4 regions of the Pantoea deleyi genome follow, and region 1 is predicted to be linked to each of the others. Evidence: predicted binding sites of a transcription regulator. Region 1 holds the regulator's gene; each other region holds the start of a gene.
What was found. The regulator CRP, encoded in region 1, controls carbon source genes, mostly activating them, when cyclic AMP is high. The targets are predictions, from matches to a motif close to ATGTGANNNNNNTCACAT.
Positions count from the first base shown of each region.

Region 2: the regulator CRP is predicted to act here: its motif matches at 2,111-2,128, upstream of garD (galactarate dehydratase).
Region 3: the regulator CRP is predicted to act here: its motif matches at 1,796-1,813, upstream of yrbN (protein YrbN).
Region 4: the regulator CRP is predicted to act here: its motif matches at 2,445-2,462, upstream of J1C59_RS17520 (YjcB family protein).

Region 1 covers NZ_CP071405.1:417,699-421,912, forward strand. Annotated here, with positions in the region: gene J1C59_RS01905 (YccS/YhfK family putative transporter) at 1-1,279, opposite strand, end outside; gene crp (cAMP-activated global transcriptional regulator CRP) at 1,337-1,969, opposite strand; gene J1C59_RS01915 (OsmC family protein) at 2,274-2,678, shown strand; gene J1C59_RS01920 (phosphoribulokinase) at 3,055-3,924, opposite strand; gene J1C59_RS01925 (YheU family protein) at 3,986-4,204, opposite strand; gene J1C59_RS01930 (hydrolase) at 4,209-4,214, opposite strand, start outside.
Region 2 covers NZ_CP071405.1:855,535-859,748, forward strand. Annotated here, with positions in the region: gene J1C59_RS04165 (flavodoxin) at 1-317, shown strand, start outside; gene garD (galactarate dehydratase) at 381-1,940, opposite strand; gene J1C59_RS04175 (MFS transporter) at 2,512-3,873, shown strand; gene J1C59_RS04180 (enolase C-terminal domain-like protein) at 3,870-4,214, shown strand, end outside.
Region 3 covers NZ_CP071405.1:3,486,024-3,490,237, reverse strand. Annotated here, with positions in the region: gene pnp (polyribonucleotide nucleotidyltransferase) at 1-700, shown strand, start outside; gene nlpI (lipoprotein NlpI) at 830-1,714, shown strand; gene yrbN (protein YrbN) at 1,820-1,876, shown strand; gene J1C59_RS16365 (DEAD/DEAH family ATP-dependent RNA helicase) at 1,893-3,785, shown strand; gene J1C59_RS16360 (SDR family NAD(P)-dependent oxidoreductase) at 3,841-4,214, opposite strand, start outside.
Region 4 covers NZ_CP071405.1:3,723,931-3,728,144, reverse strand. Annotated here, with positions in the region: gene J1C59_RS17530 (oligosaccharide flippase family protein) at 1-1,044, shown strand, start outside; gene J1C59_RS17525 (ATP-grasp fold amidoligase family protein) at 1,053-2,003, shown strand; gene J1C59_RS17520 (YjcB family protein) at 2,058-2,339, opposite strand; gene soxS (superoxide response transcriptional regulator SoxS) at 2,582-3,007, opposite strand; gene soxR (redox-sensitive transcriptional activator SoxR) at 3,109-3,594, shown strand; gene J1C59_RS17505 (glutathione S-transferase family protein) at 3,634-4,214, shown strand, end outside.

The DNA of each region.
Region 1 (4,214 bases):
CGGCCGCGATCACCAGCCCGGCAAAGGTGCCCAGCGCCCGGTGCTGAATGCGGACGCGGGTGGCGCTGTAGCCGTTCTGGCTGACGAACATAATGGTCATCAGGATCCAGTAGGGCTTGGGAATGTTGAAGAACAGCGCCAGCGCGCTGCCCAGCATCAGCATGACCGCAAAGCGTCCGGCGGTACGCAGCGACGAGGAGCGCAGCGAGAGATAGCTGCGCAGGGCGGGCAGCAGCGGCAGACGACGCTGGCGATCGGCCATCAGGTCGCGCTGATAGAGCGGTTTCTGCGTGCGCAGGACCCGGGCAATCCGGTTGAAGTGATAGAGGCAGAAGTGCCCCACCGGATTGTCGGGATGCTGCCAGGTGATTTTCTCCAGCGCGCCGAGCTGTTTATCCATCGCGAAGCGCTCGGGTAACCGGTGATAGAGGATGTTATCCGCCAGCACCCGCAGCCGGGCCGAGATGGTTTTGGCATTCCAGCGGATCACCGCTTCGGCATGGCTCTGCTCGACCAGCTTCTGCACCTCTTCCGGCCGATGCAGGCTGACCGAGATATGCTCCTGCAGATCCAGCGCCACCTGAAAGGCGCGCGTCAGCCGCTTGTGGCTGTGGTCGCGGCTGGCCGACAGCATGTGCATCTGCTGATAACAGGTGTTGATCAGATCGACCACCTTCTGCTGACGAGCCAGCAGCGGCGGCAGGGCCTTCTCCGGATCGGTCAGCTGCGTCAGCAGGGTATATTTGGCGTCGCAGTAGTTGGCCAGCTCGCGGTAGATCAGGCTCAGGCTCTCGCGCATCGGCTGCTCTTTCCAGAGCCAGAACCAGAACCAGTTAAACAGCCCGTACCAGAGCGTACCGCCGATATAGAGCAGCGGCGGAACATAGATCGGCATGCGCCCGATCAGGCTCAGGGTAAAGATGGCGGCGATAAGGGTGCCGGGCAGCAGGCGGCCATGCAGCGGGCTGATCTCCCCGGTTACGCCGAGCAGCAGCGGCATAATAAACAGGATCAGCGGCAGCGGCACCGCCTGCAGGGTGAGCCACTGGATCAGGAAGCTGCCGAGGGCAAACAGGCTGCCACCGACGATCAGGCGTTTGAAGAAGCGTTTATGCGGCGTATCCAGACCGGCGATGTTGCAGCAGGCGGGCACCAGTGAGAAGAGCAGACCCTTTTGCAGGTCGCCAGCCAGCCAGCCCAGCGCCACCGGCAGGCAGAGCACCAGCGTTTGCCGCAGGGCGTAGTTCACTTCAGGATGGTAGATTATTCGACGCCACATCGGCTCAGCACAAACAATAACGGCGTGATGTTGCCATCACGCCGTGGGTGACAGGAATCAGCGGGTGCCGTAAACGACGATGGTTTTGCCGTGTGCAGAGATCAGGTTCTGATCTTCCAGCATCTTCAGAATACGGCCCACGGTTTCACGTGAACACCCTACAATCTGGCCAATTTCCTGACGCGTAATTTTAATTTGCATGCCGTCGGGATGCGTCATGGCATCTGGCTGTTTCGCCAGGTTAAGCAGGGTCTGTGCAATGCGTCCGGTAACGTCGAGGAAAGCGAGGTTACCCACTTTTTCGGACGTGACCTGCAGGCGACGCGCCATCTGCGACGAGAGTCGCATCAGGATGTCAGGGTTCACCTGGATCAGCTGACGGAATTTCTTATACGAAATCTCTGCCACTTCACACGCGCTTTTCGCACGTACCCAGGCGCTGCGCTCCTGGCCTTCTTCGAACAGGCCAAGCTCACCAATAAAATCACCCTGATTCAGGTAGGAAAGAATCATCTCTTTGCCTTCTTCATCTTTAATCAGAACCGCGACGGAACCTTTCACGATGTAGTAAAGCGTTTCTGCTTTTTCACCTTGATGAATCAGCGTACTTTTGGATGGATACTTGTGAATATGGCAATGGGACAGGAACCATTCGAGTGTAGGGTCTGTTTGCGGTTTGCCGAGAACCATTCGCTATTATCCTCTGTTGTAATCGTGCCCAAAATACAGGGGGCAGTTTTCCCTGTCAGGCGGTGAAAGCTTCAAGCGTTTTCCATTTCAGGAAATTATTCGGGCCGCATCAGGCGCAGTGCGCATCATTCTTCCCGGCTTCGTCATCGGGTGACGAAAAATATTTTCAGCACTGTTTGTAGCACAGCTTTAGCCGACTGTCTTCTGTTGTCTCGCTTCAGCTACGGGCGGATTTCTCCGGATTGCTGTTTACCAGGGGAAAGCGTACTCTGGCGGCAAAACAGTGTATTCCGGAGCAAAAAACATGCAGGCAAGAGTGAAGTGGGTAGAAGGGCTGACATTCCTCGGAGAATCCTCATCCGGCCATCAGATCCTGATGGATGGTAATTCAGGGGATAAAGCGCCCAGCCCAATGGAGATGGTGCTGATGGCGGCGGGCGGATGCAGCGCGATCGATGTGGTCTCAATTCTGCAAAAAGGCCGCAACGATGTGGCTGATTGTGAAGTAAAACTGACCTCAGAACGTCGTGAAGAGGCGCCGCGAATCTTTACGCACATCAACCTGCATTTTATCGTCAGTGGCAAAGCGCTCCAGGATAAAGCGGTCTCACGCGCGGTGGATCTTTCGGCGGAAAAATATTGCTCGGTCGCCATCATGCTGGGCAAAGGCGTGACGATCACGCACAGCTACGAAGTGATCGCGCTGTAACCGTCATCGGTGTTTGAGGTTGCCGGTAGTCTGTTGTCAGACCTTAGCATCGCAGAGAGTCTGCGTTGAGACAGTGATGGCGCAGCGAAGCGGGTCAGATCGGTAAAGCCGCAACGTCCGCCCTTTATGGCATGCTCTGCCCGCGCCCTCCTGGCGCGGGACACTTTCCGCTTCTGACGCTCTTCCCTGCCTGCTGAACTTTTCTGTTACGGCCAGATGCTTTCTGCCCGCGGTTGTCTATCGCGGCCTGACTGAAACCGGATGCGGCTACCGGACGTCTGCTTCCTGAAGCCTGCTCAGCGAGTTAAGCTTATCCGCTGCGATAACATTGCCTGCTCTGGTTTTTAAACCGTCTGAAGAGCGCTTTCCTGGCCCCTTACTCTATCCGTTTGCCTTCCATCAGCCGTTTCACCAGCGGGCCCATAATGAGCTCCATCGCCAGACCCATTTTGCCGCCCGGCACCACCAGCGTATTGATGTGCGAGATAAAGGAGCCCTGCAACATCGCCAGCAGATAGGGGAAGTCGATATCTTCCAGCGCCTGAAAGTGAATCACGACAAAACTCTCATCCAGCGACGGGATGGCACGGGCGGCGAACGGGTTGGAGGTGTCCACGGTCGGGACGCGCTGGAAGTTGATATGGGTGCGGGAGAACTGGGGCGTAATGAAGTTAATGTAATCCTCCATCGACCGGACCACCGAGTCCATCACCGCCTCACGGGAATGGCCGCGCTCGCCGGTATCGCGCACCAGCTTCTGGATCCACTCAAGGTTAACAATCGGCACCACGCCAACCAGCAGATCGACCTGCTCCGCCACGTTGTGCTGCGCCGTCACCACGCCGCCGTGCAGCCCCTCATAGAAAAGAATATCGGTGTTCTGCGGCAGCGGCTGCCACGGCGTAAAGGTACCCGGTACCTGATTCCACGGCACCGCCTCATCGTAGGTGTGCAGATATTTGCGCGACTGCCCCTGTCCGCTATAGCCATACTCTTTAAAGCTCTGCTCCAGCAGGCCAAAGTCATTGGCTTCGGGGCCGAAGTAGCTGACGTGACGTCCTAAATCGCGCGCCTTACGAATCGCCATATCCATCTCAGGACGGGTAAAACGGTGAAAACTGTCGCCTTCCAGCTCCGCCGCACGAAGATCAAGCTGCTGAAAGATTTTGCGAAACGCGAGGCTGGTGGTGGTGGTTCCTGCACCGCTGGAACCGGTCACCGCGATAATAGGATGACGTGCAGACATAGAGAAGCTCCCTGTGAGATCGGGTAACAGGCATTGTTAGCATGAAATGGCAGCAGGCGCATCAGCCATGAAAGGCGTTGCGCGGCATAATATTGACCGATTCATGCAGTTCCGACCACACCAGTACCACTTCACCGCTTTCCAGCTGGCGTCGTACATCCGCCACTTTGTCCAGCAGGCTGCGCTCCTGCTCGCCGTAGTCTGTGCCTTCGCGCAGCACAAAGGTTTCAATCAGGTTTTCAAGGGTCTCAGGCGAGACCTGTTGCCAGGGAATAATCACGAGATCAGTT
Region 2 (4,214 bases), 440 kb from region 1:
GGCAGGCGTTTAGTCACGATGTGGCGTTGATCATCACCTCGACCACCGGTCAGGGCGATTTTCCCGACACCCTTTCCGGTCTGTTCCACGCGATTAAAGATAAGCTGGGACATCAGCCTGCGCTGCGCTATGGCGTAATTGCGCTGGGTGACAGCAGCTATGAGCATTTTTGTGGCGCGGGCAAAGCCTTCGATGCGCTGCTGCAGGAGCAGGGCGCACAGCGGGTTGGCGAGACGCTGCTGGTGGATGCCACGGAAAATCCGGAGCCGGAAGTGGTCACCTCGCCCTGGGTTGAGGCCTGGGGGGCACAGCTCTGACGCCGCCGCCAGGCTTATCGCGGCTGGCCGTCCGCAGATAAGCCCGGCCCGGGCGCCGCACGATCAGGTGACCGGCGCCGGATTAAATACCGCCAGCTGATTACGGATCCCCCAGCGATCGGACCAGGTCTGCTTGCGGCCGCTGGCGATATCCAGAATCAGTTCAAACAGTCGCCAGCCCACCTGTTCAATACTCTCTTCGCCGGTGGCGATCGTCCCGGCATTGATATCCATCAGATCGTGCCAGCGCTCAGCCAGCGCATTTCGTGTCGCCATCTTAATCACCGGGATCGCCGCCAGGCCATAGGGCGTTCCGCGGCCCGTGGTAAAGACCTGCAGGGTAATGCCGGAGGCCAGCTGCTGCGTACCGCAGACAAAATCGCTGGCGGGGGTCGCCGCATAGATCAGGCCGCGTCGCGTGGGGCGCTGGCCGGGTGAGAGCACTTCGACAATGGCGCTGCGGCCCGACTTGGCAATAGAGCCAAGCGCCTTTTCCACCACGTTGGCGAGTCCGCCCTTTTTATTGCCTGGCGACGGGTTCGCACTGCGATCGGTCTGTCCCTGGTCGAGATAGTCATCATACCAGGCCATCTCCTCCAGCAAGCGCTTACCGACCTCCTGATTGATTACCCGCGGCGTCAGCAGATGAATCGCATCGCGAACCTCGGTCACTTCCGAGAACATCACCGTTGCGCCACAGCGCACCAGCAGATCGGAGGCAAAGCCCACTGCCGGGTTGGCCGTCACGCCGGAGAACGCATCGCTGCCGCCACACTGCATGCCGACAATCAGCTCGGCCGCGGGGCAGGTTTCGCGCTGGCGCTGATTCAGCCGCTGAAGATGCCGCTCCGCGACCTGCAGGATCTCCTGTACCATCGCACCGAAACCCACCAGCTTTTCATCCTGCAGACGCACGATGTCGCTGTCGTCCAGTGAGATCGCCTGCACGTCAGCGGTGCCGGTCAGCAGACGCTCCGGCTGTAACTTCTCACAGCCCAGGCCGACGACCATCACTTCGCCGCCGAAATTGGCGTTCAGCGCCAGGTTATGAATAGTGCGAATCGGCACCACCGCCGCGGGCGCGTTGATTGCGACGCCGCAGCCATAGAGGTGATTCAGGGCGACCACGCCATCTACGTTGGGATAACGCGGCAGCAGCTCCCGCTCAATAATCTGTACGACATGATCGACCACGCCCGCCACGCAGTGCACGCTGGTGGTTATGCCGAGCAGATTGCGCGTGCCGACGCTGCCATCCGCATTGCGGTAGCCCTCGAAGGTATAGCCCTCCAGCGGCGGCAGGGCAGGCGGCACCTGTGTGGCCAGCGGCAGGCTGGCCAGCGGCGGGGCATCCGGCAGCGCGACCAGCGACTCATCAATCCAGCTCCCCTGAGCGATATCCCGCAGCGCATAGCCAATCACTTCGCCATAACGCAGGATCGCCTCGCCCTGGCGGATTGCACTCAGCGCTACCTTGTGACCCTGTGGCACATGCTCCGTCAGCGTCAGCCCGTCAGCAAACCGGGTTCCGGCGGGCAGACCCAGGCTGTTTACCACAATGGCCACGTTGTCGTGCTCATGGACTTTGATATAGAGCGGTCGTTCATCTGTTTTAGGATTCATCGCTTACCTTACCTCTGTCGTGCCGGCGTGATGCGGCACGCTGTAATGATTTGACCTGTCACACGGGGTTTGCCAGCTTCAGTATAAGGAGCAGCGCCGGAGCGCGCATTGTGCAAATGTCCACCATTCAGGAGATTCATTCCCTGGTTTTGGGTCGGTTATCCAAAAGCAAGTGAAGACCCTCACAAACAGCGGGGGAAAGCGTTACCAGAGGCGCTGATCGACGATGAAAAACGCACTTTCGTGAGCCATCCCGCAGGCTTTTGTGCATCCGCAAGAGAATCCCTTCCACACCTTCGTTATTCCAGGGCAATGCGCCAATGTGCTGGCCGCAGGCTGTTCCTATACTGAGTCCCGTTAGCCAAAGTCAGGTTATCTGTCACGACGTATTACTCATCCGGAAAAGGCGACAGGGCGCCTGAATCGCCGCATTCGCCAGACGCCGGGTGAATAAATAAAGGTTTGCCAGAACAAAAAATCGCCGTGTTTAACCCAACTTCTCTCTGATACCCAACGCGATGTGTATGCAGTCAGAGCGAATGTAGCTCACGCTATATTTCAGGAGTGCATCATGAATAGTTTCAGCCAGACCGCGGAAACGGTGCAGAAACGCACCAACGCCCGTTACTGGATTGTGGTGATGTTGTTTATCGTCACCTCATTCAACTACGGTGACCGCGCCACCATTTCCATTGCCGGTTCGGCGATGTCTAAAGATATCGGCCTGGATTCAGTCGGACTCGGCTATATCTTCTCTGCCTTCTCATGGGCTTATGTGATCGGTCAGATCCCGGGCGGCTGGCTGCTCGACCGCTTCGGATCGAAACGGGTCTATTTCTGGAGCATCTTCACCTGGTCGCTGTTCACCCTGCTGCAGGGCTTCGTCGATATCTTCAGCGGCTTTGGCATCGTCATGTCGCTGTTCATTCTGCGTTTCCTGGTCGGTCTGGCCGAAGCGCCCTCCTTCCCCGGCAACAGCCGCATCGTGGCGGCCTGGTTCCCGGCGCAGGAGCGTGGCACGGCCGTGGCGATCTTCAACTCGGCACAGTACTTCGCCACTGTGATCTTCGCGCCCATCATGGGCTGGCTGGTCTCCGAAGTGGGCTGGGCGCATGTGTTCTGGTTTATGGGCGGGCTGGGCATCATCCTCAGTTTCATCTGGCTGAAGGTGATCCACGATCCTAATGACCATCCCGGCGTCAATAAAGCCGAACTGGCGTACATGGAGCAGGGCGGTGCGCTGATCAACATGGACGCCAGAAAAGAGACCCGCAAAATAAGCTGGAGTGAGAAGTGGTTTCAGATCAAGCAGCTGCTCACTTCCCGCATGATGCTGGGGATCTACCTCGGTCAGTATTGTGTTAACGCCTTAACCTACTTTTTTATCACTTGGTTCCCGGTCTATCTGGTGCAGGCGCGCGGCATGTCGATCCTGAAAGCGGGCTTCGTTGCCTCGGTTCCGGCGGTGTGTGGCTTCCTCGGCGGCGTGCTGGGCGGGGTGATCTCCGACTGGCTGATGCGCAAAACCGGTTCGCTGAATATCGCGCGGAAAACCCCTATTGTGCTGGGCATGCTGCTCTCTATTTCGATGGTGATGTGTAACTACACCGACACCGAATGGATGGTGGTGTTCTTTATGGCGCTGGCGTTCTTCGGCAAAGGCATTGGCGCGCTGGGCTGGGCGGTGATGGCGGATACGGCACCGAAAGAGATCAGCGGCCTGAGCGGCGGTCTGTTCAACATGTTCGGTAACTTCTCCGGCATCGTGACGCCTATCGCCATCGGCTACATCATTGCCACCAGCGGATCCTTTGAAGGGGCGCTGCTCTACGTCGGCATCCATGCCTTTGTCGCCGCATTCAGCTTCCTGGTGATCGCCGGTGACATCAGGCGTGTCGAACTGAAACCCTGGACCGGTAAGGACGCCTCATGAACACACAAAGCTCACCGGTAATCACGGCGATGCAGGTCATTCCGGTCGCGGGCTACGACAGCATGCTGCTTAACATTGGCGGCGCGCACAACGCCTGCTTCACCCGTAACCTGGTGGTGCTCACCGATAGCGCCGGACACACCGGCGTCGGTGAAGCGCCCGGCGGCGACACCATCTATCAGACGCTGGTCGCGGCCATTCCGCAGGTAAAAGGTCAGCAGATCGCCCGGATGAATCGTCTGGTGCAGCAGGTCCATCAGGGCAACCAGTCGGCTGATTTCACCACCTTTGGCAACGGTGCCTGGACCTTTGAGCTGCGGGTCAATGCGGTCGCGGCGCTG
Region 3 (4,214 bases), 920 kb from region 1:
AGACATCCTGGGCGACGAAGATCACCTGGGCGACATGGACTTCAAAGTAGCCGGTAGCCGTGAAGGTATCACCGCGCTGCAGATGGATATCAAAATCGAAGGCATCACGCGTGAAATCATGCAGGAAGCGCTGAACCAGGCCAAGGGTGCGCGTCTGCACATTCTGGGCGTCATGGAACAGGCTATCAGCACGCCACGCACTGAGATTTCTGAATTTGCGCCACGCATCTACACCATCAAAATCAGCTCTGACAAGATCAAAGATGTGATCGGTAAAGGCGGCTCAGTGATTCGTGCACTGACCGAAGAGACCGGCACAACGATCGAAATCGAAGATGACGGTACCGTGAAAATCGCTGCGACCGACGGTCTGAAAGCGAAAGAAGCGATTCGTCGTATCGAAGAGATTACGGCTGAGATCGAAGTTGGCCGCATCTATAGTGGTAAAGTGACCCGTATCGTTGACTTCGGTGCCTTCGTGGCTATCGGCGGCGGTAAAGAAGGTCTGGTTCACATTTCACAAATCGCGGATAAGCGCGTTGAGAAAGTGACCGACTACCTGCAGATGGGTCAGGAAGTACCGGTGAAGGTGATGGAAGTTGACCGCCAGGGCCGCGTACGTCTGAGCATCAAAGAAGCGACAGAATCTAAGCCGCAGACTGAAGACGCTGCAGCGGTGACCACGCCTGACGCGGAATAAATCGTTGCTGATTTGCCCCTCTCTGCCTGGCAGAGAGGGGCGTTTGTATCATCGCGAGGGCGGGAATCCTTGTGCAGGGCAGGCGGATGACAGGATGGTTATCCCAATGTTTGTATTCGGGAGTGGGAAATGAAGCCTTTTCTGCGCTGGTGTTTTGTTGCGACAGCTCTGACGCTGGCAGGATGCAGCAACTCCAATTGGCGTAAGAACGAAGTTCTTGCAGTGCCGTTACAGCCCACACTGCAGCAGGAAGTGATACTGGCGCGCATGGAACAAATTCTTGCCAGTCGCGCTCTCACCGATGATGAACGCGCACAGCTGTTATATGAGCGCGGAGTGTTGTATGATAGTTTAGGTCTGCGGGCACTAGCGCGGAACGATTTTTCGCAAGCGCTGTCTATCAGACCAGATATGCCCGAAGTGTTTAACTATTTAGGCATATACTTAACGCAGGCGGGCAACTTTGATGCCGCCTATGAAGCGTTCGATTCTGTACTTGAGCTTGAACCAACTTACAACTATGCGCATTTAAATCGTGGTATCGCCCTCTATTACGGTGGTCGATACAAGTTAGCGCAAGATGATCTGCTGGCGTTTTATCAAGACGATCCTAACGATCCTTTCCGCAGTCTGTGGCTCTATCTCGTTGAACGTGAGATGGATGCTGACAAGGCAAAAGTCGCGCTAAAACAGCGTTACGACAAAGCGGTCAGAGACCAATGGGGATGGAATATTGTCGAGTTCTACCTTGGAGATATCAACGAGAAAGCGTTGATGGAAAGTCTCAAGGCGGACGCAACGGATAACACCTCGCTCGCTGAACATCTCAGTGAAACCAACTTCTATTTAGGTAAGTACTACCTAAGTCTGGGGGAGAAGGACGACGCGAAAGCGTTGTTCAAACTGGCGGTGGCCAACAACGTCAATAACTTTGTTGAACACCGATACGCATTGTTGGAACTGGCGCAACTCGGCCAGGCACAAGACGATTTATCAGAATCTGACCAGCAATAGCTGACGAACTTAATTTGCCTGTAAAACCCGTTAAGTCATCATCTTAAAGGATGAGGGCTTTTCTGTTCGTCAAAACTTCTAATTTGAGCCGGTTCACACTTTTTGATGAAAATGACTGAAAGTTTTCACGACGAGTTATGTAGACTGGCCGCCGCAATCTAAGAGGCACGTGTACTACATGACTGATATTCAAACCACTTTTGCTGACCTTGGCCTGAACGCCGACATCCTTGAATCACTGAATGGCATGGGCTACGTCAAGCCCTCCCCAATCCAGGCTGAGTGTATTCCTCACCTGCTGGCGGGCCGTGACGTGTTAGGCATGGCGCAGACCGGGAGTGGTAAAACTGCGGCGTTCTCTCTGCCGCTGTTAAACAACATTGACCCTGCTGTTAAAGCACCTCAGATCCTGGTGCTGGCACCTACCCGCGAACTGGCGGTACAGGTTGCTGAAGCAGTCACTGAATTCTCTAAACACATGCGCGGCCTGAACGTGGTTGCCCTGTACGGCGGCCAGCGTTATGACGTGCAGCTGCGCGCACTGCGTCAGGGACCACAGGTTGTTGTGGGTACCCCTGGCCGTCTGCTTGACCACCTGAAACGTGGCACGTTAGATCTCTCTAACCTGCGCGGCCTGGTGCTGGACGAAGCCGACGAAATGCTGCGTATGGGCTTCATCGAAGACGTTGAAACCATCATGGCGCAGATCCCGGAAGGTCATCAGACCGCACTGTTCTCTGCCACCATGCCGGAAGCGATTCGTCGCATCACTAAACGCTTCATGAAAGATCCACAGGAAGTGCGTATTCAGTCAAGCCTGACCACGCGCCCTGACATCAGCCAGAGCTACTGGACCGCTTACGGTCGTAAAACAGATGCACTGGTTCGCTTCCTGGAAGCGGAAGATTTCGATGCGGCCATCATCTTCGTGCGTACTAAAAACGCCACGCTGGAAGTGGCCGAAGCCCTGGAGCGTAGCGGCTATAACAGCGCGGCTCTGAACGGTGACATGAACCAGGCACTGCGTGAGCAGACGCTGGAGCGCCTGAAAGATGGTCGTCTGGACATCCTGATTGCAACCGACGTTGCGGCCCGTGGCCTGGACGTTGAGCGCATCAGCCTGGTTGTGAACTACGACATCCCGATGGATGCAGAATCTTACGTTCACCGTATCGGCCGTACCGGTCGTGCCGGTCGTGCTGGCCGCGCGCTGCTGTTCGTTGAGAACCGCGAGCGTCGTCTGCTGCGCAACATCGAACGTACGATGAAGCTGACGATCCCTGAAGTAGAACTGCCTAACGCAGAACTGCTGGGTCAGCGCCGTCTGGCCAAGTTCGCCGCGAAAGTCCAGCAGCAGCTGGAGAGCAGCGATCTGGATCAGTACCGTGCTCTGCTGACCAAGATGCAGCCAGAAGATGAGCTGGATCTGGAAACCCTGGCAGCCGCACTGCTGAAGATGGCACAGGGCGAACGTCCGCTGATTCTGCCACCAGAAGCACCACGTCCGCCACGTCGCGAATACCGCGATCGTGATGACCGTGATGGCCGTCGTGACAGCCGTGAAGCGCGTTCTCCGCGTGATAGCCGTGATGGCGACCGTCCACGTCGCGAACGTCGTGACGTTGGCGAGATGCAGCTGTACCGCATCGAAGTGGGTCGCGATGATGGTGTTGAAGTACGTCACATCGTCGGCGCTATCGCTAACGAAGGCGACATCAGCAGCCGTTACATCGGTAACATCAAGCTGTTTGGCAACCACTCGACTATCGAGCTGCCGAAAGGCATGCCAGGCGATGTGCTGCAGCACTTCACCCGTACGCGTATTCTGAACAAGCCGATGAATATGCAGCTGCTGGGTGATGCACAGCCAAACGAAGGCCGTGGTGACCGTCGTCCTGCGGGCGGTGATCGTCGCAACGGTCCAGGCGCTGGTAACCGTGAAGGTGGTCGTCGCTTCTCTTCTGAGCGCCGTGAAGGTGGTCGTGAAGGCGGACGCAGCTTCAACCGTGAAGGTGGCCGCGGCCCACGTCGTGAAGATGGCGCAGCCGCTCCACGTCGTCGCGATGCATAACGCCATCCTGTCGTAATAAAAAGGGAAGCCACTGGCTTCCCTTTTTTTATGCCTGTCAGGCCCCGCCGCTGATTGTCACGCGATCGCCGCTGACCCAGGCGGACTCTTCCGACGCCAGAAACAGCGCAACCTGCGCCACATCCTCCGGCAGGCCAAATCGCCCCAGCGGCGTTGCAGCCAGCAGCTGCGCCTTCAGCTGTGGACTCATTCTCTTCGCAGCCAGTAAACCCTCTGTGAGTATCATCCCCGGCGCCAGCGCGTTCACCCGGATATGCCGGGGGCCCAGTTCGCGCGCCAGCCCCTGGGTCAGCGTATCCACCGCCCCTTTGGTCGCCGCCCAGAGGACGGAGCCGGGCGTGCTGTTTTTACTGTTCAGGGCGCTCAGGTTAATAATGCTGCCGCCGTGAGCGGGAAAGTGACGAATCGCCT
Region 4 (4,214 bases), 680 kb from region 1:
GCGGCCAAAGGGCTGCGTCTGATGACCATCGCCCGCACGCTGCGGATGGTGCTGTTGCTGGCGACATCGGTGCCAGTCTTAATCTGGGTCTGGTACAACATGCAGGAAAACTTCCTGGCATTTGCACTGGCCTCATTTGTGGCCTCGGTGTTTGTTACCCAGGACACCTTCAGCGTCTATAACAACGCCCGGCTTGCCTCGCGCCTGAACACGATCGCCAACGCCGTGGGGATGCTGCTGAGTTTCGCCATCAGCTTCACCATCGCCTGGCTGCGTCTGAATCCGCTCTGGCTGACGCTGTCAATCGTGGCCGTGACGCTGGTGCCTTACCTGATTAAACGCCGCAACTTCTATCAGGAGCATCAGGATCAGATGCCGCCGCGCGAGAAGCGCACCGCCTATCTGCGCTATCTGATGTATGCCGGACTGCCGCTGGCGATCTCCAGCATCTTTATCTCTGTGCAGGTTAAAGCCGCTCAGATGTTCCTGGCCGGCACCGCACCTGCGCGCGATCTGGGCCTGTTTGCGGCGGCGAATACCATTTCCGCCTCCTGGATTTTTATCCCGGTGGCGCTTATCACCTCCTGCTTCACTGAAATTTTCAGGGAGCGCGGCGAGGTCGCCATTAAGCTGGCTGCCCGGCTCAATGGCTATGTTATGGCTGTCTCCCTGTTGATGTTGCTGGTTATTTCGCTTTACGGCGAGCGGATCATCATTGCGTTGTACGGGCCGGAATACACACAGTCAGGAAGTCTCATTACGTTGCTGTCGATAGCGACCAGCTTTTCGGCAATGGGGACGGTAGCGTATCGCTACATGGTTAAAGAGGGAGGATTCAACTACCTGCTGAGGAAAATCATCTGCCTTATGGTCATCAGTCTGCCGCTTTCGTGGTGGTTGATTCAGGGCCACGGCATCATGGGGGCCGCGTGGAGCGTTTTCCTTTCAGAGCTTTTGTCCCTGACCGTAATGAATTACTTCTTTAAAAACGGCGTCATTCAAAAGATTCAGGTTTCCTCACTCAACTACAAAACCTACAAATGAGGTCAGATATGCTCAAGTTGAAAGAAGAACTCAGAAGAAGTGTGCAGTACTTTATCAAGAAGATGCCCTGGGCGTATCAGGACCGCATCTACTACTTCCACAAGTTCAGAAAGCTGCCCAATCTGCGTCAGCCAAAAGTGTTCAACGAGAAGGTGCTGTACCGTAAGTTTATCTTCGGTGACTACCAGAACTACGGTCGCCTGTCAGATAAATACTCGGTGCGCGAATTCATTGCTGAGAAAATCGGTAATGAATACCTGATCCCGCTGGTTCACGAAACCACGGACCCGACCACGCTCAACAGCTTACCCTGCTGGAAAGGCACGGTGATTAAGCCGAACCACGCCTCCAACATGGTGGAAATTCTGCTGGAAGAGCCGGACGCGCTGCGCAAGCAGCAGATTATTCACGACTGCTACCGCTGGCTGAAGACCGACTTCGCCAACGAAGCGCGTGAGATCCACTATCGCTACATCAAGCCACGCATTCTGGTGGAGAAGTACATCGGTGATGGCAAAAGCGCGCCGATCGATTACAAGTTCCATATGTTCAACAAGCGCGATGGCAAATTCGAATATGTGCTGCAGGTGATCTACAACCGCTGTCAGCCGCTGCTGTCGATGAATTTCTATGTGAACAACCTCAGCGAGGCGTATCACAAGATTCGTGACACCGGTCTGGATGTCTCGCCAATCATGCCGTCGCTGGAGCATGCGCTGGAACTGAGCAAGAAACTGGCCAGTGATTTCGACTATGTGCGTGTGGACTGGTACATCCATGACGAACAGATCTACTTTGGCGAACTGACCTTCACCCCAGGTGCAGGACTGGTGACCGGATTGGATCGCGGTTTAAATCAGATGATGGGAGATATGTGGATTCAGGACCGTCGCGGAACGCAGAGCCCGGGCGTGACAGTGCAGGATGTTAATATCCCTGCCATGTTGAAGAAAATTTAAGCACACACAGCAATATAAAAAACCCCGCTTCGCGGGGTTTTTTATGCGCCGAAATCAGGGCATCGGCCAGTCGGCAGGCGCCTGACTCATCGCCTCGATAAAGGCATGCTTTGAGATGGCCAGGAAGTTATGCACATTATCCATGCTCAGCGTAATGCCCATCAGTCCGGTCACAAACCAGCAGGTCATGCCTAAACCAATTCCGCCACACATAAAGGCCATCACGTGACGGCTATCCTGACGAAGTTTGGTTTTCAGGGTGCTGGCAAAAAACATCATGACTGCGCTCAGCAACTCCCAACGCATAACAAGAAAACTGGCGGTTAACGTAGCCATCGGCCGGACCTCAATATCAGTAAGTATCCCTGACAATCTGCGGACATCACCGGCGGCGGAAAAGCGTGTCAGGAAAGACTTTTGCGCCGTCAAACCAGGTTCAAAGTGTGACTTGGGTCACATTATATCACCCGATTTTAAATTTTGAACAAAATTTGACTCATTGCGCGGGCAGGAAATGAACAGCGGCGGGATAAACGGGAGAAATCAGAGGGATGCGCCCGGGCAGGCGCATCCGGAAATCAGCGGACCGGGCAGCACTCGCCGGTGGTGCGCTGGGTAAAGCTGTTCAGCGTGTCGTTGCAGCCAAAACTCAGCAGGCGAGGGCGCTGAATGGCCTGACGACGCATGGTGTGACGGTAGGCCGTCGGCGTCTGCGAAAACTGACGACGAAACACCCGGGAGAAGGTCTGCTGCGAGTCATAACCATATTGCATCGCGATATCGAAAACCGGGCGCTGCGTCTGCGACAGCGCTTCTGCGGCCAGCGTCAGACGGCGTTCACGAATATAGCCACCCAGCGTCTGTTTCGTTACGGAACGGAACATACGCTGCAGGTGCCATTTCGAATAGCCTGACTTCGCGGCCACTTCGTCAATCGACAGGCTCTTATCAAGGTTCTGGTCAATCCAGTGCGTCAGGGAATGAATGATCTCTTCTTGCATGATGGCCTCATCCTTCTGGTGTGTAATAAAGAGGTAACGGAAGTTTAGTCGTTCAGATGGAGAAGAAGTATAATTCCTCAAGTTAACTTGAGGTAAAGGCTGAGATGAAAAAAGAACGCAACTATCCAAAACCGGTCTTAACGCCGGGTGAAGTGGCGCGCCGCAGCGGCGTTGCGGTCTCTGCGCTGCACTTCTACGAATCGAAAGGATTGATCTTCAGCACCCGTAACAGCGGTAATCAGCGGCGATACAGTCGTGACGTCCTGCGCCGCGTTGCGATTATCAAGATTGCGCAGCGCATCGGTATTCCGCTGGCGACGGTCAGCGAGAGTCTGGACCACATTCCGGCCAACAAGCGCATGTCGACGCCGGAGTGGGATGCGCTGACGCAGCACTGGCGCGAAGAGCTGGACAAGCGGATCGAAACCCTGACCCGCCTGCGCAACGATCTGGATGGCTGCATCGGCTGCGGCTGTCTGTCGATGCGCGACTGCCCGCTGCGCAACCCTGGCGACCGGCTGGGCCAGCAGGGTTCCGGGGCCGTGCTGCTCGATCCCGAACAGGATGACCGACATCCGGAAGGTGAGTGACGTCTATACTGTGGGGAGGTCAACACACAGGGAATCACGATGATCACCGTTCACCATCTTGAGAAGTCGCGCTCACATCGGGTGCTGTGGCTGCTGGAAGAGCTTGAAGTGCCTTATCAGATCAAACGCTATCAGCGCGAGCCGAGCATGCTGGCCCCGGCGGCGCTGAAAAAAATTCATCCGCTGGGGAAATCGCCGGTCATTACCGATGGTAATCAGGTAGTCGCCGAATCCGGTGCCATTCTCGAATACCTTGAAGAGAAATATGACCAGACGTTCCGGCTGAAGGTGAATGATGAGGCGTCGCGGTTGCAGTGCCGCTACTGGCTGCACTATGCCGAAGGCTCCCTGATGCCGCTGCTGGTGATGAAATTAATCTTCGGGCAGATGGGGAAAAAGCCGGTGCCCTGGCTGCTGCGGCCGGTAGGCGCGGCCTTTGGTAAAGGGGTGCAGAAGGCGTTTCTGGATAAACAGCTTAAGCCGCATATGGCGATGATCGAACAGCATCTGGCGAACCATCCCTGGTTTGCCGGCCCGCATCTCACCATTGCGGATATCCAGATGAGCTTCCCGCTGCTGGCGCTGGCCCAGCGCGCCGGACTCGATCAGATGCCCGCCAC